DNA from 4 places in the Clostridium sp. MF28 genome. Region 2 is predicted to be linked to each of the others. Evidence: riboswitches for the same ligand, from Rfam matches in the RefSeq annotation. Region 2 holds a riboswitch; each other region holds the start of a gene.

Region 1 (8,387 bases), 310 kb from region 2:
GAAGGTAATTGATCAACATCTCCCACAATTATCAACCTAGTTCCTAAATTAATTGCTTTTAGTAGATTCTGCATTAAGATAATGTCAATCATAGACGCCTCATCAATTATTATTACATCACAATCTAGAGGCGATGATTCTCCTTTTTCAAATACTGATTCATCATCCTCAGAAATTCCCATTTCTAATAGTCTATGTATTGTTTTAGCTTCTCTCCCTGTTGATTCAGTCATCCTCTTTGCAGCTCTTCCTGTTGGTGCCCCAAGTATTACTTTCATTCCATTATTCTCATATATATGTATTATTGCCTTTATAATTGTAGTCTTCCCTGTTCCTGGCCCACCGGTAATTATTTCTATACCATTATTAAATGCGCCAATAATTGCTTCTCTTTGTGATTCTGCAAATTTTATATTTTGTTCCTTTTCAAAAACGTTAATTTCGAAATCAACATCCGAGTTTATAGTCTGAATTTGCTGCAAACCTAAAGTTATTATTTTACTAGTAACACCTAGCTCGCAATAATAATATTGAAGCAAAAATCCGACTTCAGTACCGTTTATGTTTTCAACAATAATTTTTTGTTGCGCAGCCATGTCATATATATTTTTTTCAATTAATTCCTTAGATATTAACAAATTATTTTCGCATTCTTCTATTATATTATTTTTAGGCATAAATGTGTTTCCTGCAGAGCAAAATTGATTCATAACATATTTAATGCCACTTTGAATTCTAAACTCTGAATTCTTTTCAATGCCAATGCTCATAGCAATTCTGTCAGCTGTTTTAAACCCAATTCCTGATATTTCATCGCATAATATATATGGATTATCAGATACTATCTGCCTCGCATTTGGACCAAATTTCTTATATATTTTTACACACTGATTATTAGTGACTCCATGTTTATGAAAATATAAGATTATATCTTTTAAACCTTGTTGCTCTATATAGGATTCATATATTATTTGAAATTTCTTTTCCCCTATACCCTCTATCTCCATAAGCCTCTCAATATGGTTTTCCATTATGTCTAGAGTTTCTTCACCAAATCTCTCTATTATTTTCTTAGCCGTAACTGGTCCAATTCCATGTATTATTCCTGCACTTAAATATTTTTCTATGCCATCTAATGAATTTGGAAGAAGTTCTTCATAATCCTGAATATTAAATTGATTACCAAATTGTTTGTGTACTGTCCAGTATCCTGTTAACTTTACATTTTGTCCTTCTCTCAAGAAAGGAACTGTTCCTACAGCACTAATTAATGTCTTTTCGTTTCTAATTCTACAAACTACATAACCAGTATCTTCACTTTTAAAAACAATATTCTCAACAAATCCATTTAGAACTTCCATATAGAATCTCTCCAAATCTTTATATATTTACCTTAAACTTTCTAAAATTAAAATTTAGCGTCAAATTTAACTTTGATTTTTTCTTATAATTATATCATAAATATTTATACCAATTTAAAACTAATCACTTATAACTCATAATCTTTTCTTATTCTTCCCTACATAAAATAACTTTTAAATGGAGTATACAAAATAAAACTATAAATATTTAATAAATTCTAAAGTGCTCAGATTTTAAGTGCTTTTAAATGCTTATCTGTTTTGCAATTAAAGTTATAAATTTTAATCTTAGTTGAGCACTCAATCTATTAAATTTCTATATATACTATTCAAATATATAATTATAAATTTCTCCATAATAAAAAGCCGTCTAGATTTAAGACGACTTTTTACCATTCTACAAAAACTTCTATTATATATATTGATAATAAAAATTCACTTAAGAATTATGCTATAGATTTTTTCTTATTTCATCTACTTTATTTAGTTGTTCCCATGGTAAGTTAAGATCATTTCTTCCAAAATGTCCATATGCAGCAGTTTGCTTATAGATAGGTCTTCTTAAGTCAAGATCTCTGATTATAGCTCCTGGTCTTAAATCAAATACCTTCTCTACTACTTCAACAATCTTATCTTCATCTACTTTTCCTGTCCCAAATGTTTCAACTTCAATTGAAACTGGCTTTGCAACACCAATTGCATATGCTAATTGAATTTCTAGCTTATCTGCAGCACCAGCTGCAACTAAATTCTTAGCAACCCATCTTGCAGCATATGCAGCTGATCTATCAACTTTAGTTGGATCTTTACCTGAGAAAGCTCCGCCGCCATGTCTGCCATATCCACCATAAGTATCAACTATTATCTTTCTACCTGTTAATCCTGAATCCCCTTGAGGTCCTCCAACAACGAATCTTCCAGTTGGATTTATGAAATATCTTGTCTCACTGTCCAATAATTCTGCTGGTACAACAGCCTCTATAACAAACTTCTTAAGGTCTTCCTGAATTTGCTCTAAAGTAACCTTCTCATCATGTTGTGTTGATATAACTATAGTATCAATTCTCTTTGGCACATTATCTTCATATTCAACTGTTACTTGAGTTTTACCATCTGGTCTTAAGTAACTTAATGTACCATTCTTTCTTACCTCTGTAAGTCTTCTTGATAATTTATGAGCCATATATACTGGAAGCGGCATAAAATCTTCAGTTTCATTAGTTGCAAAACCGAACATCATTCCTTGGTCTCCAGCACCAACTGCTTCAACTTCATCTTTTTCACCTTTCTTTGACTCAAATGCTTCATCTACTCCCATAGCTATATCTGCAGATTGTTCATCTATCGATGTAAGAACTGAACATGTATCACAGTCAAATCCAAATTTTGCTCTATCATATCCAATTTCTCTTACTGTTTCTCTAACTACCTTAGGAATGTCAACATAACAATTTGTTGTTATCTCTCCCATTACCATAACCATACCTGTTGTTGTGCAAGTTTCACAAGCAACTCTAGCCATTGGATCTTTAGATAGAATAGCATCTAGTATAGCATCTGAAATTTGGTCACACATTTTATCAGGATGTCCTTCTGTAACTGATTCTGAAGTAAATAATCTTCTCATATCTTTTCTCTCCTTAGATTTAAATATTATAACTATCTTCACGAATAAAATTATTTTATTAAAAACTATACATAGCTTTATAGAATAATAATCGTTTATAAAAACTTCACCTTATTTAAATACAATAAATAATAGTCAAACTATTTTATTAATTGTTTCTTTGTATAATTTAAGCATGCGCAAACTTAAAAAAATAAAAAAGCTCTTCGATAAGAAGAGCGCAATTTAGCAATCATTTTCTTATCTTGTAGAAAACTCTACAGGAATTGGCACCTTATATAATACAGGTTGCCGGGTTTCACAGGGCCCTTTCCCTCCACCTCTCTTGATAAGAGTAACATAATTCAATTTTCAAAAGTATTTTATCATATGCTGTATAATTAGTCAATATTATCAATCAATTTTTATATAAGATAAAAAATAAAAAAGAATAAACTTAAGTTTATTCTTTTTGGTGGAGGAAGATGGATTCGAACCATCGAAACGAAACGTAACAGATTTACAGTCTGCCCCCTTTGGCCACTCGGGAATTCCTCCATATTATTTTATTGGAGCTGGCAATAGGAATCGAACCTACAACCTGCTGATTACAAGTCAGCTGCTCTACCGTTGAGCCATGCCAGCATATAATTATTAGATTTAGTAATTTTATAATGGTGGGCACAACAGGGCTCGAACCTGTGACCCCCTGCTTGTAAGGCAGGTGCTCTCCCAGCTGAGCTATGCGCCCATTATAAATTGGTGGAGGAAGATGGATTCGAACCATCGAAACGAAACGTAACAGATTTACAGTCTGCCCCCTTTGGCCACTCGGGAATTCCTCCATATTATTTTATTGGAGCTGGCAATAGGAATCGAACCTACAACCTGCTGATTACAAGTCAGCTGCTCTACCGTTGAGCCATGCCAGCATATATATTAGATTAGTAATTTTATAATGGTGGGCACAACAGGGCTCGAACCTGTGACCCCCTGCTTGTAAGGCAGGTGCTCTCCCAGCTGAGCTATGCGCCCATTATAAATTGGTGGAGGAAGATGGATTCGAACCATCGAAACGAAACGTAACAGATTTACAGTCTGCCCCCTTTGGCCACTCGGGAATTCCTCCATATTTATTTTTTATACCTTGTTGCCTCATTTGCCGGTCAACAATGATTAGTATATCGGTAAAGCGATTTTATTTCAACTCCAATATACACCCATATAAATAATTTAAATTCATATTACTCTCTATTTCTACAATATGCTCTCATTTAATATGTTAATCCTAATTATTTTTTATTCTTTTGTTAATCTCTTGTATATCTAAAAAAGAAGATGATATTTCTTGAATTTTCTTATAATCTTCTGTTGTTAATCTCCTTTTTAAGATTTTAAATATTTCTATTAGGCTTTCATTATCATTCGTATCTTCATAATATTCTTTTATTTTACCTATATCAAATGCAGATAATTTTTTTATTATTTTTTCAAGTTCCTTTTTATTATCTGTAGATAATTGACTTAACGCTTTTTCTTTATTTATTTTATATAATGGCTTCGAATACGAAACAGTTTCTTGTACAACAACTTCTTTTGCAGAATTTTCATCTTGCGGTTGCCAATATAACAGAAAATACATGTTTATTATTATTGTAGGAACTAAAACCAAATACATTAAAACTTTTTTCATATGCACCTCCTTATTTACTATTAATTTCCAAAAAACATTTTTTTATACTATCTTCTGTTAATTACTCATATATATATTTTATAAAGGAGGTATATGTCCCTTGAGCAAGCCAGATATTAAACTTGATCCTAAATTTTATTATAATTTAGCTTTAGAAGTTAAAAAATTTATATCAAAAGACACCATAATAGTTTGTATTGGTACTGACAAATGTATTGGGGATTGTTTAGGTCCTCTAGTTGGATCTATACTCACAGAAAACTTTTTTCCTTTACCTGTTTATGGAACTTTATCTTCTCCAATTCATGCTTTGAACATAGATGAACGATTAAATGAAATATATAGTAATCACCCTAATGCATCAATAATTGGTGTTGATGCCTGCTTAGGTGACGAAGATGATATTGGTGAAATTCGTATAAGGGACTATGCAATACATCCTGGTAAAGGAGTCGGAAAAGAACTTCCCGAGGTAGGAATTGCATCAGTTATAGGCATTGTGGACTCTAGTGATAATGCTGAATTCTTTTTTTCGCGAAGCATAAGACTCTCATTCATTATGGATATGGCTAAAATTATATCCAAAATATTTATTGATGCCTATAGTTTAAGTCACTGGAAATATCCTAAAATTTAGGTATTTTATATTTAACTAAATAAATAGCAGTCAATAGTGAAATTACTAATGACTGCTATTTATAAAGCTATTCTATAAGAACTATTTGCTGAGAATTAACTTGACTATCTAATTTATCTATATAATTAAGCACTTTGCCTGTACCGTTCGCAACACATTCAACTGAGTTCTCGGCTATAGTTGCTACTACGCCAGTCTTAAACTCTATAAGTTTATCTAACCCATGTATTAAAGCTCCCCCACCAGTCATTAATATTCCTCTTTCTATTATATCCGAGGCTAATTCAGGCGGTGTTCTTTCTAATACCTTTTTTACAGTATCAACTATTATTTCCACAGGTTCCTTTATTGCATTTCGTATTTCTTCTGTTGTAATTTCTATTTCATCTGGTAATCCTGTAATGAGGTTTCTACCTTTCATCATACAAGTTAGATTTCTAGAGTTTTTAAATGCTGATCCAATATTTATTTTTAAATCTTCAGCTGTTTTCTCACCTATCATTAATTTATATTCATTACGTACATATTTTATTATGGCTTCATCGAACTTGTCTCCCGCTACTTTTATTGACTCTCTTTCTACCACTCCACCTAATGAGATAACAGCGATATCACAAGTACCTCCGCCAATATCCACTACCATACATCCATTCGGCTTAGTAATATCTAATCCTGCTCCAATGGCTGCTGCTAGCGGCTCCTCAATTAAATGGACCGTTTTTGCTCCTGAATTCATAGCTGCATCAATAACAGCTCTCTTTTCTACTTCTGTAGCTTGAGATGGTACACAAACAATTACTTTAGGTGCACTTATACTTCTTTTCCCGCACGCTTTTTTTATAAATTCCTTTAGCATTTTTTGTGTTATATCGTAATCAGAAATCACTCCATCTCTTAATGGCCTTACTGCAACAATATTTCCTGGGGTTCTTCCTATCATTTTTCTTGCTTCTTCCCCTATAGCCAACAATTTATTATTATTTTTATTTATGGCTACAACAGAAGGTTCTTTTAATATTACCCCTTTACCTTTTACGTAAACTAGTACAGTTGCCGTTCCTAAGTCAATTGCGAGGTCTATCCCCGTTCTCCAAAAGCACATTTTTTATTCACTCCTATAATACATATTAATACCTATATTTACATAATTCTACTAATAATATATTATAGACTTAATCCTACTAAGATTCAATAATTTTATACTTCATTTGTGTAGCTTTTCCACCTCTAATATGTCGTTCAGCTTTATTTAATTCTAAAATAGAATGAGTTTCTTGAGCAATTTCTGGGTTAATTTTTAACAATCTCTCTGTCATATCTTTATGAATTGTGCTCTTGCTAACACCAAAAACCTTAGCTGTTTTTCTTATTGTAGCTTTTGAATCTATGATATATCTTGCAACATCTAAAACTCTTTCTTCAATATAGTCTTTCAAAATACCACTTCCTTGATTTTATCATTTTATTATCATTTATTTTTTGATTTATTAGTCATTTATTTTAATGAAAAAAACAAATGACTAATATATATTTTCATAAAATTTTATTTAGATTTTAAATTAAAATATTTTTCTGGATTAACTTGTTCTCCATTAGCATTAATTACTTGTAAATTTAAAAATTCACCAAATACATCTTTACTAAATACCTTTGCGCTATCTCCTACTTTTGCAATAACTTGATTTGCTTTAACCTTATCTCCTTTTTTTACTGATAAGTTTGCATCAAGATTTCCGTATCTTGTCTTTAGGCCATTAGCATGTTTAATTTCTACTACAACCCCTTCTTCAACGCCAGTATTTTCTGCAACTTCCACAACACCATCTGCTGCTGCCTTTACTTCTGATCCTACTGTTGATTGTAGATTAATACCTCTAATAGTTCTGAAAACTCCTTCTTCCATCTTAACTGGCGCAGGATAAGTATATTTTCTACTTTCTACTCCATCTATAGGATTTACAAATGTTACCGTATTATTTGTAGATACTGATGCAGCCTTTTCTGTTTTTGTTTTATCTGCATTGTCTTTATTACTATTATTTTGAGCATTCTCTACTCTTTCAGCATTTTGAACTGAATTATTAGAATTTCCTTCATTTCCAGAATTCATTGTTAGATCTTTATTTACGTCTTCTGTTTTATTAACTTGGTTTTTGCTGTTGAGCATTTTATAAGAGATAGTTCCAACAGTTACTACAATACAGAGACATAGGAATAAGGCGATATAAAATCCCTCCTTCCTAAATAAGTTTTTAAGTTTTTCTTTTAAATTTTTGTCCAATATGAACACCTCCAATTGTTATAGTTCCCTTTTTATGAAAAATAATACATAAATTTGCTTTTTTATCATGTATTATTTACATTTAAAGGTATTTTAAAATTATTGTTATAAGTGTATATCTAGTGTTAAAAAGTACATATAATTTAATTATTAAACAATAGATATATCCATCAGGGATTTAGGCCCTAATTTAAGAAGTTCTACTTTATAATTTCTGTTTTAAGTAGTGATGTTCTAAATTATGTCCATCTCCACTTTTTTTAAACATACATATACAAAAATTCAATTAATTGGAGGATATACCCCATGCTAATTTATAGTCAAAAATAGAAAAGGATACTTGCTATAAAAAAATAAACAAGTATCCTCTTTAAATTTATTCAATTATTCATATGAAGTTATGCCAACCCTATGTCTAAGTTAACGTAAATACTCTCTCCTTAGTTGTAATTTATTTCTTGGATTTCGACTCCGCTATAGTAATGTTTAAGAATTTCATCATACTTCGATCCACTCTTTGCCATCGCATTAGCCCCCCATTGGCTCATCCCTACACCGTGGCCATAACCCTTGCAGTTAACTTCTACAGAATCTTGTTGAAAGTCTAATGTGAAATTGGTCGAATTCAAATTGAACAATGTCCTAAATTCAGTTCCTTTAACAATCTCATTGCCTATTTTTATTTCTTTTACACTTCCAGCTTCTGTAAAACTTAATATCTTAATTAGTGATGACAAATTACTTTTATTAGCATTAACACCTTTATATTTAGAATTAATTTTATTTATAAAATCGTTTATAGGAATTTG
Region 2 (8,387 bases):
TATGGTGACATAAATGTATTATCCACTATAGTTATTGCTCCATTTTCTTTAGCTAAATTACTAGCTGTTCTTAAATCTATAACTTTTAGCAGTGGATTTGAAGGTGTCTCTAAATAAAGACCTTTAGTATTTTCTTTGAATGCTTTTTCTATCTCTTCAATATTTGATGCATCTACAAAAGTGAATTCTATATTGAATCTTGAGAATAATTTTGTAGTAGCTCTATATGTCCCCCCATATACATCTCCACATATTATAATATGATCTCCTGAAGAGAATATTGATAATACAGAGCAAATAGCTGCCATTCCTGATGCAAATGCAAATCCGCACTCGCCACCTTCAAGTTCTGCAATTAATTTCTCTACCACATCTCTGGTTGGATTACCTGATCTTGCATAATCGTATTTTCCGAAGTTTTCTATATCAAATTGGTGAAATGTTGATGTCTGATATATTGGAGTGCTTACTGATCCTGTTGCCGGATCTATATCTCCACTTGCATGTATTAATTTAGTTCCAAAATTCATATTTAACGCCCCATTCTATTTTAATTATAAACTTTATTTTCCTATAGCATTTTCTAAATCCTTTAGCAAATCTTCTATATTCTCTATTCCCACTGATAATCTAAGCAGATATTCATCTACTCCAAGTCTTTGCTTAATTTCTTCCGGTATCTCTGAATGTGTTTGAGTAAATGGATATGTTATTAATGTCTCTACTCCCCCTAGGCTCTCTGCAAATCTTATTACTTTAACTCTTTCTAAAATCTTGGCAACTAATTCTTTTTCTTTTACTCTAAACGATAATGTTGCCCCAAAACCTGTCGATTGTTTCTTATTTAATTCATAGCCTTCAAAACCTTCTAGACCTACGTAATACACCTTTTCTACTTTAGGATTACCTTCTAAAAACTTAGCTATCTTAAGTGTATTCTCTTGTGACCTTTCCAACCTTATATGTAAAGTCTTTATACCCCTTAAAATTAACCATGAATCAAAGGGAGATAAAGTTGCTCCTGTTGACATGTGAATTCTTCTTAATTTTTCTAATATTTCTTCATCATTTGCTACTATGAACCCTGCAAGTAAATCATGATGCCCACCTAAAAACTTTGTTCCACTGTGAACAACTAAATCTGCTCCTAGTTCTAGTGGTCTTTGATAGTACGGAGTTAAAAAAGTATTATCCACAATTAACAGTAAATTATTTGTTTTTGTTATTTCTGCAACTGCTTTTATATCTGTTACCTTCATCATAGGGTTAGATGGAGTTTCTATAAGTATTGCCTTTGTATTTTCCTTTATAGAATTTAATATATTTTTAGTAACTGTAGTATCAACGAAGGTAGCTTCTAATCCAAAATCCCTAAAAATATCATCAAACAATCTATATGTCCCACCATATAAATCATCAGATAAGATTATATGATCTCCAGCCCTAAATAAATGTATACAGGCTGTAATTGCTGCAACTCCTGAAGAAAACCCTATCGCTGATTTTCCACCTTCTAAAACAGCTAATGTTTTTTCAGCTTCTTCCCTGGTTGGATTTTGAGCCCTTGCATAATCATATCCGGTGCTATTATTAAGACCATGATGTTTAAACGTAGCAGCCTGATATATCGGAAAGCTTATAGCACCAGTTTCTTTATCTCCACCTGATACTCCACTGACTGCGATTGTTTCAAAAGATTTTTTTAAAGTCATTATTTTGCCTCCTTTAATTTGCTTTGCTTAATGCATTACTTATTGCTAATATCAGAAATAATATTAATAAAAAAAGCCACTTCCAAAACAAGAAGTGACTTTATAGTCATATTATAAGTTCTACAAAAACTTAATTCCTCTCATTTTTCAAGATATTCTCTTGCAGGATTTAGCACCAACGAAAAAATTTTTATATAAAATCTTTCAGGTTGCCGGGCTTCAAAGGGCCAGTCCCTCCACCGCTCTTAATAAGATTAACTTATCCAGATATTTTTTTGTTAATACTAATTATACATAGTTACAGAAACTTGTCAACAATTATTAGTAAAAATATCGACTTTCTATGTAATTAAATTATGAAAGTTTCATTCCTACCTTAAGACTTCTTCTAAATAAAAAAACAGATAGATATTTTAATTCTTAATAAAATATCTATCTTCACAAATTTAACCTTCATAACACTAATCATATTTTGCATATACATTTTAAATAATACAATTCATTCTTTATAGAATATATAATTTTTACTATTCACTAGTTTAAGGTGAACTTCGATGAATTAAACTTCTTTAGGATATATGTGTTTTATTTTTTATCTACTACTTTTTCATACTGCTTACTCATATCTTAAGGCTTCAATCGGATCAAGGCTAGCCGCTTTTTTAGCTGGATAATATCCAAAGAACACACCAATCGCCATTGAAAAAGTAAAGCTTATTAAAATTGTTGGAATAGATATCGATATTGGTGATTTTAATACTATACATGCAATTATTCCCATCCCAATTCCAAGTATTATACCAATTGTTCCACCAATGGTGCATATTATAACTGATTCAATTATAAATTGCATCTTTATGTGACTACTTTTAGCACCGAGAGCCTTTCTTGTTCCTATCTCTCTTGTTCTCTCTGTAACAGATACGAGCATTATATTCATTACTCCTATTCCTCCTACAAGTAATGCTATAGCTGCAATTACAGATATCCCCATAGATATCATACCAAGCACTGATGTTATTTCTGCAGCATCAGCTTCATTATTCTGAACCATTAATGTCCAATTCTTATTATTCTTGTACATCTTATTCCCATACTTTTGCATATCGCTAACTAATTTCCCTTTGTCTATCCCCATTTTAGGGACTACAGTAAAATACTCAAAGTTTTTATTTTTTTGTAGTGCTTTTTCAGTTGTTATAGGGATATATAAAGAAGTTCTTCTGTCCTTTTCTGATGTAGAACCTTCACCCATTCCAAATAATGATGAATTTTCATATTGATATACACCAGCTATAACATATGTCTGAATATCATCATTTGCATAGACTTTAATTTCTTTACCTAACGGATCAGTTTTTCCTTTAAAGATATTATTAACAAGCTTATCAGAAACTATAGCGACTTTAGAATTTGCTTTAACATCCCTATCAGTGATAAATCTTCCACTAATTAGTTTCAAGTTTTTAACCTGTTTGTATCCTTCATTTACTCCTGTGGTGCTTACATTTGCATAAGAATATCCATCTTTTACTTTTCCTTGTCCTAATTGTTCCTGTACACTTATACTATTAATTTTATCTTTAAATACTTCATTAAATGAATTTATCTGTTCCATTGTTATAAGATCACTATCTTCTGGCTGTTTACTAGTCCCATTCCCACTAGCAGTTCCGTCTTCTTTTTTTATCGCTATACCAATGTCTATATTATTTGCACCCATTTTATCCATTTGAGATGATACTGTAGATGTAATTGCACTTCCAATAGAAACAATCCCTATAACAGATGATATTCCTATTATAATTCCTAGCATAGTTAATAATGAACGCATTTTGCTTGATTTTATACCTGCTATCGCAAGTGCTATATTCTCTTTTATAAACATAACTTTTCACCATTTTGAAACCTTCTAGTATATTTGTCGTTATGTTCTTCTGATACTATTTTCCCATCCTTCAATGTTATGATTCTCTCTGTTTCTCCTGCAAGTTCATAATTATGAGTTATAAAGACAATTGTCTTCTTCTCCATTTCATGTACCTTATGAAATAAATCCATAACTAGCCTACCAGTTGATGAATCAAGTGCTCCTGTTGGTTCATCAGCAAGTATTATGCTTGGATCATTTGCAAGTGCACGTGCAATTGCCACTCTCTGTTTCTGTCCACCTGATAATTCATTTGGAAGATGCTTCATTCTATCTTTCATTCCAACAAGTTCTAGAAGCTTTTCTGCCCGTTCTTTTCTCTCCTGCTTTCCCATTCCATAATAAAGCATTGGTAACTCAACATTTTTCAAAGCTGAACTCCTCGGTATTAAGTTATAAGTTTGAAACACAAATCCTATCTTCTTATTTCTAACTTCTGATAATCCATTATCTGTTTTTTCACCAACATTTGTTCCACTTAAAATATATGTTCCAGATGTTGGTCTATCAAGTGCTCCTATAATATTCATTAAAGTGCTTTTTCCTGACCCTGACGCACCAACTATTGATACAAATTCGCCCTCTTTTATTGTTATATCTATATTCTTGAGAATATCTAATTGATTGGGAGTTCCAATATAAAAGCTTTTTACGATGTTTCTCATTTCTATTATATTATCATTCAAAAAACTCACCTTCCACTTATTCGAATTTTTTCTCCAACTTTATGAGTTGAAGGGTCATCAATTATGATAATTCCATCTGATATTCCTTCACCTGAAATTTCTACACTGAAATCAGATTCAAGTCCTGTATCTACTGGTAACTCTTTAATTATATATTCATTTGGTTTTTCACTGCTTTTTTCTGCAACATATATGCTCTTCGTATCTCCACTTTCAACTATGCTATTAGATGCAACTGTATAAATATCAGATTTTTCATTTGTAATAATATTTATTCTTGCACTCATTCCTACCTTCATATTCTCATTTGTATCATCTACTTTAATTTTTGCCTCAAAACCTGCATCTGAGTTTGCTCCTTGAGACTGACTTTGTGAATTCTCTGATTGTGCTTGAGGTGCAGATCCCCCTCCTTTTTTAGCCGCTGGACTAACACTTTCTACTTCTCCTGCAAAGGTTTCATCCCCTGTTGCATCTGTTTTTATTTCTGCTCTCTGTCCTACTTTAACATTAGCTATATCGACTTCCTTAATTGGCACAGTTATTTCTATATTATCTAAATTTTCGATCTGAAATAAAACTCCATTTCCTGAATTTCCAACAACAGCATTTACATTTGTAACTATCCCATCACTTGTAGCCTTAATAGTGCAATCATCTAACTGCTGTTTTTGCTTCTCAATCGCAATTCTCTGACTTTTATTATTATAGTTTGTTTGTGCTGTTTCATAGTCACTTTTAGCCTTATTAAGAGCTTGGTCAACTTTAACCTTAGCATTTTCAAGAGCTGTTTTTGCCTTCTCATAATCTGATTTAGCAGTGTCATAATCTATCTTTATCTTATTTAAGTCGCTCTCAGAAATTGCTTGAGCGTTAAATAAGGCTTTATTCTTATCATATATTTTTGATTTATCATCAAGAGTAATTTGTGCTAAACTTAGTGTTTCTTCTGCATTTTTAATATCTGCATTTGAATTGTTATTATATAAATTCAATTCATCATTATATTCTTTTTGAGCTGAATCAAGCTGTGTCTTAGCATTAGCTTCAGTTGCATCTGCTGTAGCTGTAGCCTGTTCAATATCTTTTTCTAACCCATTTGAATCTAGTACCGCTAGAACATCTCCAACTTTAACCTTATCTCCCTCTTTTACTTTTACCTCTTGGACTGGATTGTTCAAGGTACTGTATATGTTAGTTGATTCTTTACTTTTTATTTCTCCCAAAACATTAACACTATTTACAATCTTCCCCTTAGAAAGAACTGTACTCTTTACTTGCGGAGCTGACTTAGGCATAATAAACTTTCCTATTATGATAGCTCCAATTAATATAAATATTGTACATATTAATATTACTTTTTTGCTTGGCTTCTTTTTTAGTTTCATCCCCTTAAGACTTATGCCCTTAGGTTTTAACTTTTTTACATCTAATTTCGGCATTTTTAAAACTTCCCCCTATTCTTAACAGCCTTTTTATCCATGTAATAGTAATTAACTAACATTGTCATATATATGTTACTCTTTAAGCATCATTAATTCTTACACTACCCTTACAAACTTCCACTATATTGAATTTATGTAACTTTACCAATCTAATATTCATCAGTATATCACTAATGCTTTAACATAACCCTTAATAAAACATTAATTTTTCCTTAAATAAAAGCTTAATATAAATCAGTTCCTGTCATATCACTTATATAATAACCTAAGTTTAATTATTCTTATATTGATAAACCTTACATTTACCTTTCAATTCTGTAACAATAATATGGATAAAGACATATTATGAATAATTCCACTTAACATAAAGGCTGCTTCGAAGTAATTATTTCAAAGCAGCCTTTTATATTTATTAACAATAAAAACTCTATTTAATTTTAAAAAACTCATCTTTAATATTCCCATTTAGCGTCGGTGATAATTCATTTAATTTCCTTAATATGCTAGTCTTATTCTCGCCACCTGCTAAAGTTGGAATATAATCATTTTTATCATTTCTTGAAGAAATCATTGCTGGAATTACTTTATACTCAAGACTAGATAATTTATCATCTTCAATATTAACTTTAATTTGAAGTATGAAAGTTCTTTTATCTGATGGATTGGAATTTCCTCCGAAACAAAAGTTTCCCATAGAGTATGCTATAAATTTCCCCTTATAATCTTCCATACTTTCAATTACATGTGGATGAGAACCAATAACCGCATCAGCTCCATTATCTATAGAAAATCTAGCTAAACTTTTTTGGACATTATCTGGTTCATATTTTTTCTCTACTCCCCAATGAAAATATGGAATGACAACTTCTGCTCCCTGCTTTCTTAACTCACTAATATCGGTTATTATTTTAGATTTTAAATTATTAGAATATTCCCAACCTGTATATCCTAAAAATCCAAATTTTATTCCTTGAATATCCTTTAATATTTTATATCCTTCACCACATATATCAATATTCTTTTCTTTTAAAGTATTAATCGTATCATTTATACCTTGCTTTCCATAATCATAAATATGATTATTTGCTATCGTAACACCTTCTATTGATCCGCTAGTAAGAATGTTAACGTATTCCTTAGGTCCTTTAAAATTATAAAATACTTCTCCATCTTTATGTGCTTTATCTTTGGAATCTGTAAATGTAGTTTCTAAATTCACTAATGTATAGTCATCTTTACTAAATACGCTCGATACATTTTGCATAAAATAAGAATAATTCTTTCCACTGCCTATAAACGCTGCTGGTAGGCTACCATCATAAGGGAATTTAGTGTCAGTCCCTAAAGTGAAGTCCCCTGCAAAAGAAATAACAATCGTTTTCTTTATTGGTTCTTTGAGTTGATTAGTTTTATAATCATCATCAGTTGACTTATCAGTTTCTCCATTTACTTTATCGTTAGCTGTATTTTCTTTATTGCTTAATCCTTCTCTATACCTTAAATAGATTAAAGAACTAGTTAATACTAATATAGTTACCAATATAAAAGTTATATATTTAAAATAATTACTTTTTTTCTTCTTATCTCTTATGTATGTTTCTCCATGGCTGATCCTAGAGTTTTTATCATTCATATATAGACACCTAACCTTTTAGTTTTGAGTTATCTTTATACAAATGCTAACATATTATACATTTTGATTCTATATTTTATATGTAATACTCCATCTAAATCCAAACAATATTTGTTCATAAAAGAATTCTTTTATTTAAAATGTATTTCTAATATTTAATGAAACCCAATAAGTGTTGATAAAGTTCTAACTCTCATCAATTACCTGCAACCATATGAACACATACTAAATTTAAATACCACATTTTGTTACTTAAACGATTCTCTTTTTACTAGCTTAGTATCTATAATATAGTGATTTATCGCCGTATCATTATTTTCTAGAAAATCTATTAAAATTTTTGTAGCATAATACCCTAGTTCTTCAGATTTAATGTCAACTGATGATAATGATGGTATTTGAAGCTCCGCTAATGGACTATTATTAAATCCCACTACATCTATATTTTTAATTTTTCTGTCATTGAGTACCTTAAGCGTACCAAATGCTAGTACATCATCCTCTGCTATTATGGCTGTAGGAGTAATATTTTCTAACAATTTAATTGTTCCATCTATTCCTTCCTGTTCATTAAAATCATCCATAATCGCAAAATTTTTATCCTGTATTGAAATTCCGTTAATTTCGCATGCAACTTTGAATCCTTTAAATCTATCTTTTGTAACATTCCATTCCTTCTTTGCGCCTAGAAAAGCAATAGATTTATGCCCTTTCTTTACAAGTTCATTTACTAAATTGTAAGTAGCCTGAAAATTGTCATTATCAACCCATAGCAAATTTTCCGATTCTTCCGGTCTTCCTATTACTACAAATGGGAATTGTGTTTCCTTAAGATATTTAATACTTCTATCATCAGTTCTTGCACGTAATAAGCATATTCCATCAACTAAGTTACTTGTTATGAAATTATTTATATATTCCAATTCAGCTTTTTCATCCTCACTAAATGCATATGTAATATAATACTTTTTGTTTTGAGCG
Region 3 (8,387 bases), 510 kb from region 2:
TACCTTTTCAGCCTGTTTTAAGTAACTACTAGAAGAATGATATGCCTTTAATTCTAAAGCAATATTAGCTAAATGTAGGAAAGTTTTTATTATCTGCTCATAATTATTATTTTTTACAAAAATTACATTTGCTGATAAAAAAAACTTCTGAGCCATAGGAAAATCTCTTTTATACATGTAGGATTTTGCTGTTATAAAATATATCATTGCTTTTCTATATTCTAGATTATATTTTTCACAGTAGTATAGAGCATTATCAATATATCTTTGACCTTTTTCGTAATCTCCCTGGAGTATGCATGATTCCCCTACCTGTTCGTAATATAAACTAATCTTTTCAGCTTGGCTTTCTTCTGATTCCATTAAATATTCTACATTTGTGTTCAATGCATCAGCTAAATATTCTAGCAAATCTACTGATGGATTCGAACGGCCAGATTCTACCAAACTTATTTGTCCTGGAGTTATTCTGTCTTTTGCCAAATCCTTCAACGTCATATTCAATTGTTTTCTTCTTCTCTTGATCTTTTCTCCCAATGATAGAATTTCCATCTTTTTAATCCTTCTCTATTCAACAAATTATTTAGTTATTTTAATATAATTTCCTTAATTATAACATAAATTTATAAAAAACTGCATAAAAATATAAATGTGCCCCAAATTTTATATAATTTAATTTTATTATCCATATTTATGTACAAAAGTATAAATACAATAAATAAAAATAAAAAGGCATGAGAGAAATTCATGCCCTTCTATTTTTATTATACCTAATTTTTACATATTATACTTTCTTTTTGTAATTCTATCTCATCCAATCATAAACTTCATGACCTACTGATTCAGCCATATTCCTCATTCTTCTGCCTGCTCTTCTCATTGTTTTTTGACTCCTTCTATCCATACGTGGCATTAGAGACATTTCGACAGCAACTCCAATTAAAAATCCAGTCATCATTCCCTTAGAAAATCTTTCCATAATAAACACCTCTTTAACATCAATTTATTTTCTATAAATATATTGTGTATTAATCAAAAAGTTATCCAAGTTAATTTATTCCATGATTATATACAGTTTTAAAAATATTCTAAAAAGTAACTATGCATATTACAATCAGCTTTCTATATTCCAGTCCTAATTAAGCACTTTTCTTATTTGCATTTTAAATGCAAATCTATTATTCCAACATATATACTGGTTTAATTATTATCAATGTACTCTTTAAGAAGATAAAAAATTAATTTTTCTTTTTCTTTGCTTAATAGCTTAGAAATTATCTTTTTGCCTTCGATATCGTTATTTCTATATAAACCAATAATTTGTTCAAATCTAATTTCATTGTCATCTTTCTTATCTACATTCAATATATTTTCCATTTGTAAATTTTCATCTTCGCCAATTAAAATTATATTATTTGAATGACTTGGAGCTATGCTTAAGATTTCTTCTTTAACCTTAGTACCAGAAACTCTTATAATATTTTTACTTAACCATTTTTCAACGGTTCTATCAGAAGTTATCCCTAAGCACTCTTTACATTTCTCATCAACAAGCTCGTTAAATAAATCTCCAGTATGACTATCAACTTTTACAAATATAATTTCCATTCCAGAATTTATTAACTCTTGCATCTTTTTATAATATTGCATAGATGATTCTTCTTTTCGTTCCCATGCTCCAGTTGCATGATGAGCTATCCCCTCGTAATCATGAAATAGAACTACTTTTTTTTGTCCATGTTCTAAAGCATATTCAACAGCTCTAACAGCTCCCTTAAGTTCGCCTGCTATTTGTCTTATATTTTTAGAAGAGCTATCTTTTTCAGCTCCGCTTTCTATATATTCTACAACATCATCATTAACACAAACTACCCCATAAGAATATCTTCCGTCAGAAGAATTATAACTTCCATCAACATATGCATGAAGACAGTCTTTTGGATAACTTTCATCACTCTTTTTTAGCATTCTATTTCCTTCGTTTAGATATGATTTTGCCTCTTCTATGTCTTCGAAACTCTTATACTTTGCTCCCTTTACCCCTTTTACATATGCTAAGCATTCATTCCAAGTATTGACTATTACATTTTCAACCTTTTTGTTATTTTTAATATCAAAACCATATTGTATTGCATAAACTTTTTTCGCCATATATTATTCCTTTCTCCGACCGTCTAACTTATTATTATACTTTTCATGGAATATTTATAAACTTATAATCTATATGTTATTAAATTTATAAATAATATTTTCTATAGTGATGATAATTCTTCTACAGCACTATATAATTTTTCAATATTTGCAGCATTTGTAAAGTTAGTTAGATATTCTATTCCTTTTTTTAATACTAAAAGTATATCATTTTTACCTTCCCAATTCTCTACTATTATCGATAATGGTATATCTTTAATAATCTTATTTAAAACAAAAAATATAACTCCAATATCATCAATCACGCCTATAAATGGTATACTATTAGGTATTATGTTAACTGGTACAGTTAATATGCTATTCCTGCCGACATTATAAGCTTAGTCTTTATAGATACTCTTTTATCCTTAAGTAATCTATATATTAAAGAAGCTATGTCTGGTAATACAAATATATACTCTTTATAATTTCTCACATTTTCAGATAATTTATTTGTAATTTTATTTCTTCCGACAGAATAGCAATCTTTAGTTTTATTTATAGTATCCAATGATGCTACATCAATCTCTTCTTCTTCACTTGTTTCTTCAACATCACTTTCCTTTATTAATTCTCCTAGTATTGAAACCTCAACATTAGAAATTTCAGCCCATACCTCTGATTTTTTCATGAAGACCTCACTAATATTTAGATTTATGTATGGTACATCTTGAAGTATTGTATTTATATCAATTATTACTTTATCTCTATCACTATCTATTCCATACTTTTTAAAAGCTTTTGCTAATTGCTTTAACACAAAACTTCTTAATATTCTGAAGAAACCAACATTTAATACTTTAACTTTAACTATCTTTACAGTAATTTTGTTATGAACACACCCAACTAATTGAACCTTTATATTGAAGTCTATATCTATTCCCTTTTTCAAAGTTCCTTCTAATATTATTCCATCATTAATAGTTACTGTTCTTAAATCCAACCCATCAACCTTAACAAATTCATTGATTATACTTAATATATCATTACCAGTTAATTTAACTTTTACTTCTGATATGTTCATTTTTTATTCCCCTTTAGAGTAAATTCTTACTTTATATATAAATTAAATCTAATTACTTTCCTAAATATACTTAAAAGTATACATTATTCCAGAAAATTATTAAAGATATGTTATATATAGAATCTACAATTTTTCTTAATACCAGAAGCCCCCATTTAACTTTCTTATAAAAAAAGAAGGCATGCCTTAATATCATTTTGTTGCCTAAATGATATTTGGCATAGCCTCTCTTCTTGTAATGCAGCATATTTATGCTGCAAATACTACTTATTATTCAATTTCTTTTTTGAATCTATATGTTCAAAATGAACTATTAAAATACTGGAATTACTGAACCATTATATTCTTTTTCTATAAATTCTTTTACTTCTGGTGATGTCATAGCTTTTACTAAAGCTTTGATTTTTTCTTGATTTTCATTACCTTGTTTTACAACAACTATGTTTGCATAAGGTTTAGCAGCTTCTGAAGCCTTATCTTCAATAATAATTGCATCTTTTGCTGGATTAAATTTAGCTTCTATAGCATAGTTTCCATTGATTACTGCAGCATCAACGTCATCTATTGCTCTTGGAACTGCTGCTGCTTCTAATTCATTAAACTTTAAGTTTTTAGGGTTTTCAGTAATATCCTTTGATGTAACTAGTTCTCCATCTTTAATTTTTATTAAGCCTTTTCCTGCTAATAATTTTAATGCTCTAGCTTCATTTGATGGATCATTAGGAACGGCAATTGTAGCTCCATCTTTAAGTTCATCTAAACTTTTTACCTTCTTAGAATATAATCCCATTGGTTCTAAATGTATTGCACCAACTGAAACTAGGTGATATCCCTTAGATGAATTTTGTTCATTTAAGTATGGAGTATGTTGGAAGAAGTTTGCATCTAATGAACCTTCTTCTACAGCAGTGTTAGGTTGATTGTAATCATTAAATTCTGTTATTTCTACTGTATATCCTTCTTTTTCAAGTAATGGTTTAGCTATATTTACTATCTCTTCATGTGGCTTTGGTGTTACCCCAATCTTTATTACCTTGTCATTTTTAGAATCTTTACTTCCTGAAGTAGCTGTGCCCCCGCAACCTACTAATCCTAGTGTCACTACTCCTGCTAAAACTACTGATAAAATTGATTTCTTTTTCATATTTATTCCCCCTATTTTGATAATTTATTGTAAAAATAATTGCCTATAAGCTGTAGTCCTTGTACTACTATGATTAACACAATACATGTTACTACCATATAATCAGTTTGGAATCTTTGATATCCATAGCTTATAGCTACTTGACCAAGTCCTCCACCCCCAATAGTTCCTGCCATTGCAGAATATCCAACAATGCTTATTATTGTAAGAGTAATTCCTGATGCTATTGAAGGAATTGCTTCTTTAAGCATTACCTTAAAGATAATTTGAGTGTTTGATGCTCCAAAAGATCTTGCCGCCTCTATTATTCCTTTATCGACTTCTCTAAGTGATGATTCTATAATTCTTGCTACAAATGGTGCTGCTGCAATTGTAAGTGGAACAATAGCTGCTTCTGTACCTATAGATTTACCAGCAATAAATCTAGTTAATGGTATTATTGCTACCATTAATATGATAACTGGAAAACTTCTTAATATATTAATTATTAAATCTAAAACTGTATAAACTATTTTATTTGGTTTTAATCCGTCTTTTGCAGTAACTGTTAATATTATTGCAGGTATGAATCCTAAAATAAGTGAACCTATCGTCGATGCAAAAACCATCTCTAGAGTTTCTATTAAAGCTTTTACTATTACCTGATTCATTATTCGATCACCTCCAATAAGATATCCTTATTTTCAAGGTACTTTATAACCTTGTCCTTATCCTCTTCGTTGATGTTTATTACAAGCCCACCTAATACTTCGCTCCTAAATTTTTCAAGTTTTCCCCAAACTATAGAAAAATCTATCTCTAATTCCCTTGCCATCTTTGTAATTAGTGCATTTTCAGAAGAATCACTTGGGAAGAATATCTTGATATTAACACCTTCTTCTGGTAATATTCCTTCATCTTCTTCTCCTAAGAATTTCTTTAATGATTTTCCTGGTTGTAAGAATAAATCTTCTGATCTTCCTTCTGCTTTTATTTTTCCACCATCTAGCAATGCAACTTTTTCACAAACTTCTTTTATTACTTCCATTTGATGAGTTACCATTACTATTGTAATCCCTAATTCTTTGTTTATTTTAGAAAGTAATGCTAAAATGTCTTTTGTAATTTTAGGATCTAATGCAGAAGTTGCTTCATCACAAAGTAGTATTTTAGGGTCTAACGCTAATGCCCTTGCTATTGCTACTCTTTGTTTTTGTCCACCACTAAGCTCTGACGGTTTGCTTAGCTTTTTGTCTGTTAATCCAACTAAATCTAATAATCTTAATACTTTGTCCTTAATTTCACTTTTGTTGTACCCCCACACTTCAAGAGGAAGAGCAACATTATCAAAAACATTTTTTCTTTGCATAAGATTGAAATTTTGAAAAATCATCCCCAAATCTTTTCTAAATTCCCTAAGACTTTTTCCTTCTAATGATGAAACCTCTTTCCCCATTACATTTATTGAACCTCCATCATAAGATTCAAGTCCATTAATGCATCTTAATAGTGTTGACTTTCCTGCTCCGCTGTGTCCTATTATTCCATAAATTTCGCCCTCTTTAATGCTTATTGATACATCTTTTATAACTTGTGTTTCCCCAAAATTCTTTACCACATTTTTGATTTCTATCAAACACATTTCCTCCTTTGACTTTGTTTTGTTAGTTTCCGGATAACTAAGGTGATGTAATAATTAACTTAATTATTAACGTTCACCTCAAAACAAAAGCGCTAGAGAATAAATCTCTAGCGCATAAAACACCATACAAATTTATCCTCTCATCTATCAGCTAAAAGCTGCTGGAATTAGCACCATATAAATATCATTTAGTAAAAAATAATATTTCGGTTGCCGGGTTTCAAAGGGCCAGTCCCTCCACCGCTCTCGATAAGATATTCAGATTATTTAATTTAGCTTTGACCTAATTATATACAACTTTTTTTAATTTGTCAAAATCTATAGAATAACCTTTTGCTCTTTCAAATCCAAGTATTGTAATCGGATTGGTTTTATTATATATACTTTCTGCATATATTGCAAGATTTTTTTATGAAATTAATTAATAAATTTAAGTTTATAGTATAAATATTAAATTATTTTATATTTATATTGTTAAATCTGTTGTATATGCTATATATTTCTATCAAATATTCAAAATCAATATCTAAGCTAATAAAAATATTAACATAAAAAATAATAGATATTCTACAATAAAATTTGAAACCATACACATGTAGATAAATCTATCTATGTGCATGGCTTCATTTTTACTAGAATTACTTATATATTTTATGCCTCAAAATAATTGCTTCATATCTTAGGCTGCTTTTTTCTGCTTATCTAAATTCAGTATCTCCCAATTATTTGAGCAATCTGGAGATATCTCTCCATGTTTTTTAATGTAGCTAGTCATTAAACTTCTCACTTGGCCATCATCACCAAGTGCTTTTCCTGAATCATAGACAATAATACTTGGATCAGTATTGCTTAATCCAGCGGCCTTCATAAAACCACCACCGCCATTAAATCTATAGTTGTTTATAGCAACTGTAAATTCATCTGAATCTTTTACTTCAACACCATTAACCTTTAAATTCTTTATTCTATTTCCTGATATTACTCTTCCTGTTTCCTTGTCGATAGTACATGCAGGTTGTGTTAAATCAATATCATATGTTGCACCATATAATTGATCCAAGTTATAATCTGGAATATTTAATATTGGATCTTTTATTACTGCTGCATTATCCCCTGTTGTTTGAGCATAATATCTAACTGAATATTCCATCCAGTCTTTCAATTGCTTTCCTGTCATTTTTACTCCATACAAAAAGTTTTCAAATACATATACTGCCATCATATCTTTTATTGTAACATCACCTTGAGGTATATATGCCCCAGAACTTAATGGTGCTGCAATTGATAATTGAGTCCCAGCACTTTCTTTTTGTACTTTATTAATGAGCTCCATAATTGCAGTAGGCTCTGTTAACTGTCCACTTCCTGTAAATTCTCCAGTTGAAGTTCCTATTTTTGTATCTACATATTTTAATGTTGTATCTTCATAAGGTTTAATTAAATCGACAATCTCCTGATCATCTACTATGCTATTATCAATAACAATGTTTTTTGTTGAAATTCCTATAAGCTTTGCATTTCCATCAAAGTTCATATCAACTTGTGCCAAACCTGTAGCTCCCTTAGTTGACTCAACTATTGGAACAACTTTACCTTCTGGATTCTTCTTAGTTAGATCATTTACTTTCAAATGTGTATGACCTGCTATAATTGCATCTATACCATCAACTTGTGTTGCTATTGCGTTAATTTCATTTTCTGGTATAACATCTGCATCAGTCTCTTGACCACTATGTGCTGAAATTATAACAACATCTGCGCCCTTGGCTTTTACTTCTTTAACCCACTTTTTAGATTCATCTACAAGGTCATTAAATACCAATCCATCGTAATGTTTTTTATCTTCCCAACTTGGTATGCATTTATTTTCTAAACCTATAACCGCTACTTTTACTTCTTTACCATTAACATAAAAACTTTTCATTATATATGGATCTACAAAATTTGTTGAATCGTTCTTATATATATTGGCTCCAAGTACTTCTATTCCTTCTGACTTATAGTCTTTAATCACTCTATTTAATACATCTAATCCATAATTGAATTCATGATTTCCTAGTGTCCACGAATCATACTTCATAGCTCCCATAACCTTTGCCATAGGGTGCTCTAAAGTAGTGTCTAAAATATCATAGTAATATGATAGTGGTGTTCCTTGAATTGTGTCTCCATTATCAATTAGCATCACATTATTATTATTTTCTCTTACACTTTTAACATATGATGAAACTTTAGCTAATCCCTGTGCTTTAGATGGTGCTTTTCCTGTTCCATAATCATAATTTAAAACTGTACCATGAACATCTGTTGTTGCTAATAAAGTTATTGAACTAGACATATTAACCATTCTTGGTATATCAGTATTAGGTATTGTATTTTTATCATTTTTATCTTTATTTTCTTTACAC
Region 4 (8,387 bases), 1.4 Mb from region 2:
GGATGAAATATTTTTTCCATATGAAGAAAATGAAGATTTGACTAATAAAATTGTATATTATGAGGCTTCACGAGGGTGTCCTTTTAACTGTAAATACTGTCTTTCATCTACAAGTCATGGAGTTAGATTTTTAGATATTGATAGAGTATTAAAGGATTTAATGTATTTTATAAATAAGGAAGTTAGATTAGTTAAATTTGTTGACCGTACATTTAACTGTAATTCTAAATTTGCTATGGCAATATGGGATTTCTTAATAAATCAAGATACGAATACTCAATTTCATTTTGAGATATCAGCAGACATATTAAAGCCACAGGAAATAGAACTTTTATCAAAAGCTCCAAAAGGAAGATTTAGATTTGAAGTTGGCGTTCAAACTACTAATGACGAAGTTTTAAGAAATATAAATAGATTTGTTAATTTCAGTGATATAAAAGAAAAAGTTTTAGAAATTGAAGCATTAAGAAATATAGATCAGCATTTAGATCTAATAGCAGGACTTCCTGGAGAAGATTATGAATCTTTCAAAAAGTCTTTTAATGATATGTATGAAATAAAACCAGAAGAAATACAACTTGGTTTTTTAAAGTTATTAAAGGGATCTTCTATGAGAGAAGATGCAGACAAATATGGAATGGAATACTCACCATATCCGCCATATGAGATATTAAAAACGGATAAGATCTCATACGAAGAGTTATTAAAACTAAAAAAGGTAGAAGAGATGGTAGATAAATATTATAATTCTCAAAAGTTTAATCATATAATTAGATATTTTGAAAGAAAATTTGAGTTACCATTTGATTTTTATTATAGTCTAGGAATGTTCTTTGAAGATAAAGGTTATTTTAGCAAAAACATAGGAAATGCTGAATACTATAAAGTATTTTTAGATTATAGTGAAAGTGTATTACAAGAAAGTAACAAATGTTTAAAAGAGATTATTAGATTTAATTACTTAATATTTAATAAGAAACGTGGTCTTCCAGAATTTTTGAGAAGTGACATGGAGAAAGAAGAAGAAAAGAGTATAAAAGAAAAACTTAAAGAACAATATTCATTTAAAGAATATCATTTGGAAAAGTTCAAAATTAACATAGAAAAATATATTGAAACCGGAGAAATATTAGAAGAGGATACTTATTATTTATTTAATGATAGGGCTGAATATATTAGATGTATGTAAGTAATATAAGAAAATATTGAGACTTATTTATATCTATGTAGGTTAAATAAGATAAAAGGATTATTTGAATATAGCAAAGAGTAACATGCATAGGAATAATATGAGTGTTACTCTTTTATATGATTAGATAATAAACTTTTGTAAAAAGCTTGATAATTAGTATTATTAAGCTTTAATTTTTGCATTTACGAATAAAATATATTTTTATTTTTAGAAAAGAGGAGTATAGTTAAATAGACAACATGTTAACTAAAATTATATTGGGGAGATTAAAAAAGTGAACGAATATTATATACAGCAAATTTTTTCAACAATTTTCTATTTATCAAACAAGATTCAAGTACAAGGGGATAAGATGGATGAAAGAATAACTGTACGTCAATGGATGGTGCTTTTGACAATTTCACATTTACCAGAAGACAATGCATCTTATAGCAAAATAGCAGATAAGATGGGATGTACAAAACAGAACGTAAAGCACATTATTGATAGCTTACAAAAAAAGAACTATGTGCTTTTGGAGAAAAATGAAAAAGATAAACGTGCTATAAATATAAAAATAACTAAAGAATGTAGAGAAATTATGGGAGAGTATTACGAAAAAGGAAATAAATTTTTAAAAGATATGTTTAATGACCTTGAGGAAAAGGAACTAGAAAATTTGTGGGATTTGTTGAAAAAAATAGCAAACTATGATGGCAGCAATTGGACTGGCTATGAAGAAAGAGTTAATATTTGGGGGAGAGGTTAATGGAGAATAATTGTACGATAAGTATTATGCCTGAAACATCAAAAGTTGATGAACCTGTAACAATAAAAATAAGTGGACTTTTAAAAAATGAAAGAGTATTAATTCGCGCCTTAAGCAATGATTATTATTGCATAAATACTTCTATATTTGATGTAGGGAATAAAGCAGAGTGGGAATCTTATGCGGTTTTTGTGGCGGATGAAAGTGGAACTATAGATTTAGAAAATGCTAAGCCTGTTGAGGGAACATATAAAGAGGCAGATAAAATGGGGCTTTTCTATTCTATGACTGTAAAAGAAAACTATAAAACTAAAATTCCTATAAGATTAAGTGATATTGGAGAGAACAGAGATTATACAATGACCTTTCAGGTAGAGCGTAATGGAAGAGTTATTGCGTCAAAAACACATAAAAGAATTTATTGTGATGAATTTATTTCAAGTGTAGATGTAGTAGAAGATAAACTTTTAGGAAGATATTTTACTTCAAAGGAAAATATACCCAAGCCAGCGATTATTGTTTTGAGTGGAAGCGATGGTAGACTTGAAAAGGCACAGGCAATTGCTGGAATATTTGCAATGCACGGATATTCAGCACTAGCTGTATGTTATTTTGGTCTTGAAGGAACTAATAAAAGTTTAAGCTGTGTGGAGCTTGAATGTGTTGAAAATGCGATAGATTGGTTAAAAAAACAATCTACAGTGGCCAAAAATAAGATTGGAATTTATGGTAGATCTAAAGGTGGAGAAATGGTTTTACTTGCCGCATCTATTTTTAAAGACATAAGTTGCGTCATTGCTAATACGCCAAGCTGTTATGTTTATGAGGGGTTAAAAGCTAATAAGTTTCCTTCTAAACATTCATCGTGGATGTACAAAAGGAGAGAAATACCATATATAAAATTTAGTTTCTCTATTTTGATTCAGACACTTGTAAAAATGATGATAGGAAATAAAGAAGCTATGGCTTGGATGTACAGGAAGCTCATTGAGGATGGAAATGTTTATGAAGCTATGATTCCAGTAGAAAAAATAAACGGACCAATTCTTATGGCTTCATCTTTAAAAGATAAAATTTGGCCTTCTAAAACTCACTGTGAAATAATCGTGGAATTGCTTAGAAAAGCTCATTTTAAACATGAATATAAACATATCACATACGAAAAATCTGGACATATGCTAACTGTACCGTATCAATCTATATATCCTTCAAATAAATATCCAGACGATATAGATGGTTTTGCAAAGGCAAATATAAATTGTTGGAATGAAACTATAAACTTTATAAACAAATGGTCAAGACAAAAGATCTAATAACGAGAATGATTTAACCTAGAAAATGTATCCAAATTATTGAAATGGGTCCAACCCCTGATGTTTCCTATAAATATTTATATATTTTAATAGTTAAATATTAAAGTATATAAATATTTAACTATATATGTTTGAAAATATATATCTTTGATAATATTTAAATATAAACATATGTTAATATTTAAATTTAAATCTATTGTCATTTTAAAAAAATCCGATTTTGAATTGATTCCTCCGGTGTCTAGGAATTCAAGTGGTATAAGAGATTATACTGATGAAGATTGTAATTGGGTTCATTTTATGAAGTGTATGCGTGGACCAGGGCTTTCTATCGAGGTGTTAATAGAATATATATCAATGTTTTAAAAAGGAAGCTCTACAATTGAAGCAGATTATGTACGGTGGTTTACATAATATCGTGTTAGTTGCATTAGTTTTATTAGCTATTGCGTTAGTTTTGAATATTGGAATACAACTAAAGGTGAAAAAGAAGTAGTATTTTAAAAGGAAAAAAATTATGTTCTTAGTTTTTAATTATACCGTAATAATTTTGTAATTGATATAAGATATCTTTAATAGTATAATCAAATAGGAAGTAAACCAAGATGGAATACTTGGATATAATTTACTACTGTAGATTTAACTAAGGAGTAGGAAAGATGGATTATGTATTAGCAATGGTAATTTCACTTATAACTGCATTAATTACCATGCCATTTCTTATGAAACTAGCTAACAAATTACATTTCACGGATAAGCCCAGCAAAAGAAAACAACATAAAGTGCCAACACCACTATGTGGAGGTTTAGCATTGTATTTTGGTTTTTTTGTTTCATATTTTATATTCCCAAGGGATGATATGAAGCTGCTACAACAATTAACTGTTTTTGTTGCAGCAACAATGATAATAATAATTGGTTTAATAGATGACTGGTATAAGACTAAAGGAAAAGAATTTGCTATATTTCCAAGATTAGTTATTCAGCTATTATCTGCAATCTTAGTGTTTAAGGCAGGTGTTTTTTTTCAAGGATTTACAAATCCTTTTACAGGCAGTTATGTAGAGTTGAACACTACAATACAATTTATCCTTACAATAACTTGGATATTTGGAGTTACAACTGTAATTAACTGGTCTGATGGTATGGATGGATTGGCAGGAGGGTTATCCCTCATATCTGCAATAACATTTTTCTTAGCAGCAATTATATTAGAACAAAGTGATTCTGCATTAGTATCTATAATGTTAGTTGGAACAATTTTGGGATTTTTGTATTATAATAGATTCCCGGCAAAAGTTTTTATGGGAGATTCTGGAGCTAATTTTTTAGGATTTATTTTAAGTATAACAGCATTGGAGGGGGCATTTAAACAGGCAACTGTTTTAAGTCTATTTATACCAATACTTGCTTTAGCAGTACCTATATTTGATAATTTATTTGTCATTGTTAAAAGATTCTCGGAAGGGAAACCAGTGTATCAAGCAGATAGAAGCCAGATACATTTTAGATTAGAGAAAAGAGGTCTTACTACTGTACAAGTCGTAAATTACATAATGTTAATAAGTTTATCTTTTAGTGCGATTTCTATAATATTGCTGTTAATTAAAAGATAAAGTTAGTATATTTAGACATTTTATATTTTAAGTGAAGTATTTAAAGTTAAAGATGAAACATTTACAAACAAGATATTATAATATATAATTAAAAAATATAGGAACTTATCAAGAGTGGTGGAGGGACTGGCCCGAAGAAACCCAGCAACCGGTAAATTTTATAGAATTACTTGGTGCTAAATCCTGCAGCGTAAAAGCTGGTAGATAAGGTATTGAAAAGCATTTAAGCCTAAAGGAATACCTTTAGGCTTTTTTTGTTAAAATAAATTATCAAAAAGAAAGATTATATAAATAATTGTAAAGAGTAACAATGAAAATTTATAGGACATGGCAGTGCTTTGAGATTAATAAGGTGGTGATTAATATATGGGAGATTTGAAACTACAGATAAACAAGAATGAAGTACTTAGGTATCTTGGATATAAAGGACAGGATATAGATGAAAATATTGTAAATCTTATTGAGGAATGTAGAGAAGAAATCAAGAAGATAATTACCCCAAGATTTATGTATGAATATAAAGATATAATACAGATTGATGAGGCTATAGAGGTTGTTAATACAAAACTAATTTTATATGGAAAAGATATAAAAGAGCATCTTAAAGATTCAAAACAGTGCGTATTAATGGCAGTAACTTTGGGAAATGATGTGGAAAGAAAAACGAGATTATATGAAAAAATAAATTTAACAAAAGCACTTATATTAGATGCTTGTGCTACAACGGCAGTAGAGGAAGTATGTGATTATGTAGAAAGGATTGTTAAGGAAAAAGCTATATTGAATAATAAGGATATAACTTTTAGGTATAGTCCAGGTTATGGAGATTTGCCGTTAGATGTTCAAAGTAGCTTTTTAAGGGCATTAGATGCTCAGAAAAAAATTGGACTTACTGTATCAGAAAACAATTTACTATTTCCTAGGAAATCTGTTACAGCAATAATAGGGATAATAAATAGTGGAAGTAAAAAGAAAATAAAGAGCTGCAAAAAATGTACTAACTACAAAAATTGCAGTTTTAGAAGAGAGGGAGAAATCTGTGGGGCTTAGGGAATATATAAAAAATAACATATTAATATTTGACGGAGCTATGGGAACAATGCTTCAAAAGAAAGGGCTGAAATTAGGAGAAAATCCTGAAATTTTAAATCTAAAAGAGCCATATATAATAGAAGAAATTCATAGAAAATATATATCTAGCGGTGCTAATGTAATAACTACTAATACTTTTGGCGCTAATGAGCTTAAACTAAAACTTTGTGGCTTAGTAGTTGAAGAAGCAATAGATGCGGCAGTTAATATCGCAAAAAAAGCTAAAGGAAATAGTGAAACATATATAGCACTGGATGTAGGTCCTATAGGGGAACTTTTAGAGCCTATGGGAACTCTAAGTTTTGACAGAGCGTATGAAATTTTTAAACGACAAATAATTCAAGGGGTTAAATCTGGTGTTGATATAATTTTAATTGAAACAATGACAGATTTATACGAACTTAAGGCCGCAGTGCTTGCAGCAAAGGAAAATTCAAGTTTGCCAATATTTTGTACAATTACATTTGAAGAAAATTTGAGAACATTCACCGGATGTACTCCAGAAGCCATGGTACTTGTATTAGAAGGATTAGGAGTAGATGCACTTGGCGTTAATTGCTCTTTGGGGCCAAAGCAGCTAAAACCAATTGTTGAAAAGATATGCAGCTTATCACATATTCCAGTAATGGTTCAGCCTAATGCAGGACTTCCAACACTATCAATAGGTAATGAAACAAAATATGATGTTACTAAAGAAGAATTTGCAGATACTTTATGTGGATTCATTGACCTGGGGGTAAGAGTGATAGGTGGATGTTGTGGAACAAGTCCAGAATATATCGAGGAATTGTATAAAATAACGAGAAATAAGAAACTTGTGTCCATGGAAAAAGAATATTATTCTGCAGTTTGTACACCGTCAAAAGTAGTAAGGATAGATGGTGTTAGAATAATAGGTGAGCGAATTAACCCTACAGGCAAAAAGATATTTAAGGAAGCTTTAAAAAATGGAGATCTAGATTATATATTAAATCAAGCAGTTTCTCAAATAGAAGTTGGAGCTCACATTCTAGACGTTAATGTAGGATTACCTGAAATTGATGAAGCAGATATGATGCATAAAGTAATTAGAGAGATTCAAGGCATCATGGATACACCACTTCAAATAGATTCTTCTGATCATAAAGCAATAGAGACAGGGCTCAGATATTATAATGGAAAACCTATATTGAATTCTGTAAATGGAGAAGATGAAGTTTTAGATAGAATACTTCCTATAGTAAAAAAATACGGAGCAAGTGTAGTAGGTTTGACATTAGATGAAAGAGGGATTCCAACAAAAGCAGAAGAAAGATTTGAGATTGCAGAAAAAATAATAAGTAAAGCAGCGGAATACGGAATAAGAAAAGAAGATGTATTTATAGATTGTTTAGTTTTAACTGTGTCAGCTCAGCAGAAGGAAGTTCAAGAAACTTTAAAAGCTGTAAGAATGGTTAAAGAGAAATTAGGAGTTAAAACAGTACTTGGAGTTTCAAATATATCGTTTGGCCTTCCTAATAGAGAATTAATTAATGAGACTTTCTTGGCTCTAGCTCTTGCCAATGGGCTAGATTTACCAATAATTAATCCTAATGTGAATGGAATGACTAGAGTTATTGATTCTTACAATGTTTTATATAATTATGATAAAGGCGCTGAAAGTTATATTAATAATTATGCAAATGTAGAATTATCAAGAGAAGTCACTATTAAAGGTAATGGAGCAGCAAAGATTAATTCAAATATAAATACAGTTCATGATTTAAAGTATATTGTCGTTAAAGGACTAAAAGAAGAGGCGAAGCAAGCCACTGTTGAATTATTAAAAGAAAAGAAGGAGCTTGAAATAGTTAATGAGTATTTAATTCCAGCATTAGATATGGTTGGAGAAAAATATGAAAAAGGGGAACTTTTTTTACCGCAGCTAATTCAAGCAGCTGAAACGGTAAAAAATTCATTTACCATTTTGAAGGAAGAAATATCTAGAACTAATTCTCAAACTATATCAAAGGGTAAGATAATTGTAGCTACAGTAAAAGGAGATATTCATGATATAGGTAAAAATATAGTAAAAGTTATCTTAGAAAACTATGGCTATGAAATGATAGATTTAGGGAAGGATGTACCTATAAAGACTGTTGTAGAGGAAGCAAAAAAACATAATGCATCTTTAATTGGATTAAGTGCGCTTATGACAACGACACTTAAAAGCATGGAGGAAACGATAAAAGCGCTAAGGGAAGATGGGTACAATGGAAAGATATTTGTTGGTGGAGCAGTACTTACAAAAGATACAGCAGAAAGAATAGGTGCAGACTTCTATGCCAAAGATGCAAAGGAATCAGTAGAAATTGCAAGAAGAGTACTTTCATAGTAAATAATAAATTAAGAAACTAATATTTAAAGGGTTATCCTATGCATTAAAAATGCATAGGACAACCTTTTAA

What was found. Region 2 has a riboswitch for S-adenosylmethionine ahead of AXY43_RS15750 (trans-sulfuration enzyme family protein). Riboswitches for the same ligand answer to the same signal wherever they lie in the genome.
Region 1: another riboswitch for S-adenosylmethionine. It lies ahead of metK (methionine adenosyltransferase); the one in region 2 lies ahead of AXY43_RS15750 (trans-sulfuration enzyme family protein).
Region 3: another riboswitch for S-adenosylmethionine. It lies ahead of AXY43_RS18170 (methionine ABC transporter ATP-binding protein); the one in region 2 lies ahead of AXY43_RS15750 (trans-sulfuration enzyme family protein).
Region 4: another riboswitch for S-adenosylmethionine. It lies ahead of AXY43_RS21995 (vitamin B12 dependent-methionine synthase activation domain-containing protein); the one in region 2 lies ahead of AXY43_RS15750 (trans-sulfuration enzyme family protein).

Annotation. Positions count from the first base shown of each region.
Region 1 covers NZ_CP014331.1:3,918,132-3,926,518, reverse strand. Annotated here, with positions in the region: gene recD2 (SF1B family DNA helicase RecD2) at 1-1,361, opposite strand, end outside; gene metK (methionine adenosyltransferase) at 1,813-2,988, opposite strand; SAM riboswitch class I at 3,226-3,323, opposite strand; tRNA gene AXY43_RS17290 (tRNA-Tyr) at 3,441-3,525, opposite strand; tRNA gene AXY43_RS17285 (tRNA-Thr) at 3,538-3,612, opposite strand; tRNA gene AXY43_RS17280 (tRNA-Val) at 3,643-3,718, opposite strand; tRNA gene AXY43_RS17275 (tRNA-Tyr) at 3,728-3,812, opposite strand; tRNA gene AXY43_RS17270 (tRNA-Thr) at 3,825-3,899, opposite strand; tRNA gene AXY43_RS17265 (tRNA-Val) at 3,927-4,002, opposite strand; tRNA gene AXY43_RS17260 (tRNA-Tyr) at 4,012-4,096, opposite strand; gene AXY43_RS17255 (hypothetical protein) at 4,256-4,660, opposite strand; gene yyaC (spore protease YyaC) at 4,761-5,297, shown strand; gene AXY43_RS17245 (rod shape-determining protein) at 5,365-6,399, opposite strand; gene spoIIID (sporulation transcriptional regulator SpoIIID) at 6,479-6,733, opposite strand; gene AXY43_RS17235 (M23 family metallopeptidase) at 6,841-7,578, opposite strand; gene spoIID (stage II sporulation protein D) at 8,019-8,387, opposite strand, start outside.
Region 2 covers NZ_CP014331.1:3,608,187-3,616,573, reverse strand. Annotated here, with positions in the region: gene AXY43_RS15755 (trans-sulfuration enzyme family protein) at 1-530, opposite strand, end outside; gene AXY43_RS15750 (trans-sulfuration enzyme family protein) at 564-1,712, opposite strand; SAM riboswitch class I at 1,850-1,967, opposite strand; gene AXY43_RS15745 (ABC transporter permease) at 2,329-3,600, opposite strand; gene AXY43_RS15740 (ABC transporter ATP-binding protein) at 3,591-4,328, opposite strand; gene AXY43_RS15735 (HlyD family secretion protein) at 4,334-5,770, opposite strand; gene AXY43_RS15730 (CapA family protein) at 6,201-7,406, opposite strand; gene AXY43_RS15725 (LacI family DNA-binding transcriptional regulator) at 7,655-8,387, opposite strand, start outside.
Region 3 covers NZ_CP014331.1:4,121,751-4,130,137, reverse strand. Annotated here, with positions in the region: gene AXY43_RS18195 (tetratricopeptide repeat protein) at 1-552, opposite strand, end outside; gene AXY43_RS28055 (hypothetical protein) at 806-979, opposite strand; gene AXY43_RS18190 (ribonuclease H1 domain-containing protein) at 1,201-2,151, opposite strand; partial or broken gene AXY43_RS18185 (YkvA family protein) at 2,253-3,214, opposite strand; gene AXY43_RS18180 (MetQ/NlpA family ABC transporter substrate-binding protein) at 3,528-4,358, opposite strand; gene AXY43_RS18175 (methionine ABC transporter permease) at 4,370-5,008, opposite strand; gene AXY43_RS18170 (methionine ABC transporter ATP-binding protein) at 5,008-5,973, opposite strand; SAM riboswitch class I at 6,117-6,235, opposite strand; gene AXY43_RS18165 (bifunctional metallophosphatase/5'-nucleotidase) at 6,659-8,387, opposite strand, start outside.
Region 4 covers NZ_CP014331.1:4,999,893-5,008,279, forward strand. Annotated here, with positions in the region: gene AXY43_RS21970 (B12-binding domain-containing radical SAM protein) at 1-1,189, shown strand, start outside; gene AXY43_RS21975 (MarR family winged helix-turn-helix transcriptional regulator) at 1,467-1,940, shown strand; gene AXY43_RS21980 (acyl-CoA thioester hydrolase/BAAT C-terminal domain-containing protein) at 1,940-3,253, shown strand; partial or broken gene AXY43_RS21985 (MerR family transcriptional regulator) at 3,479-3,616, shown strand; gene AXY43_RS21990 (MraY family glycosyltransferase) at 3,913-4,869, shown strand; SAM riboswitch class I at 4,972-5,080, shown strand; gene AXY43_RS21995 (vitamin B12 dependent-methionine synthase activation domain-containing protein) at 5,236-5,919, shown strand; gene AXY43_RS22000 (homocysteine S-methyltransferase family protein) at 5,909-8,314, shown strand.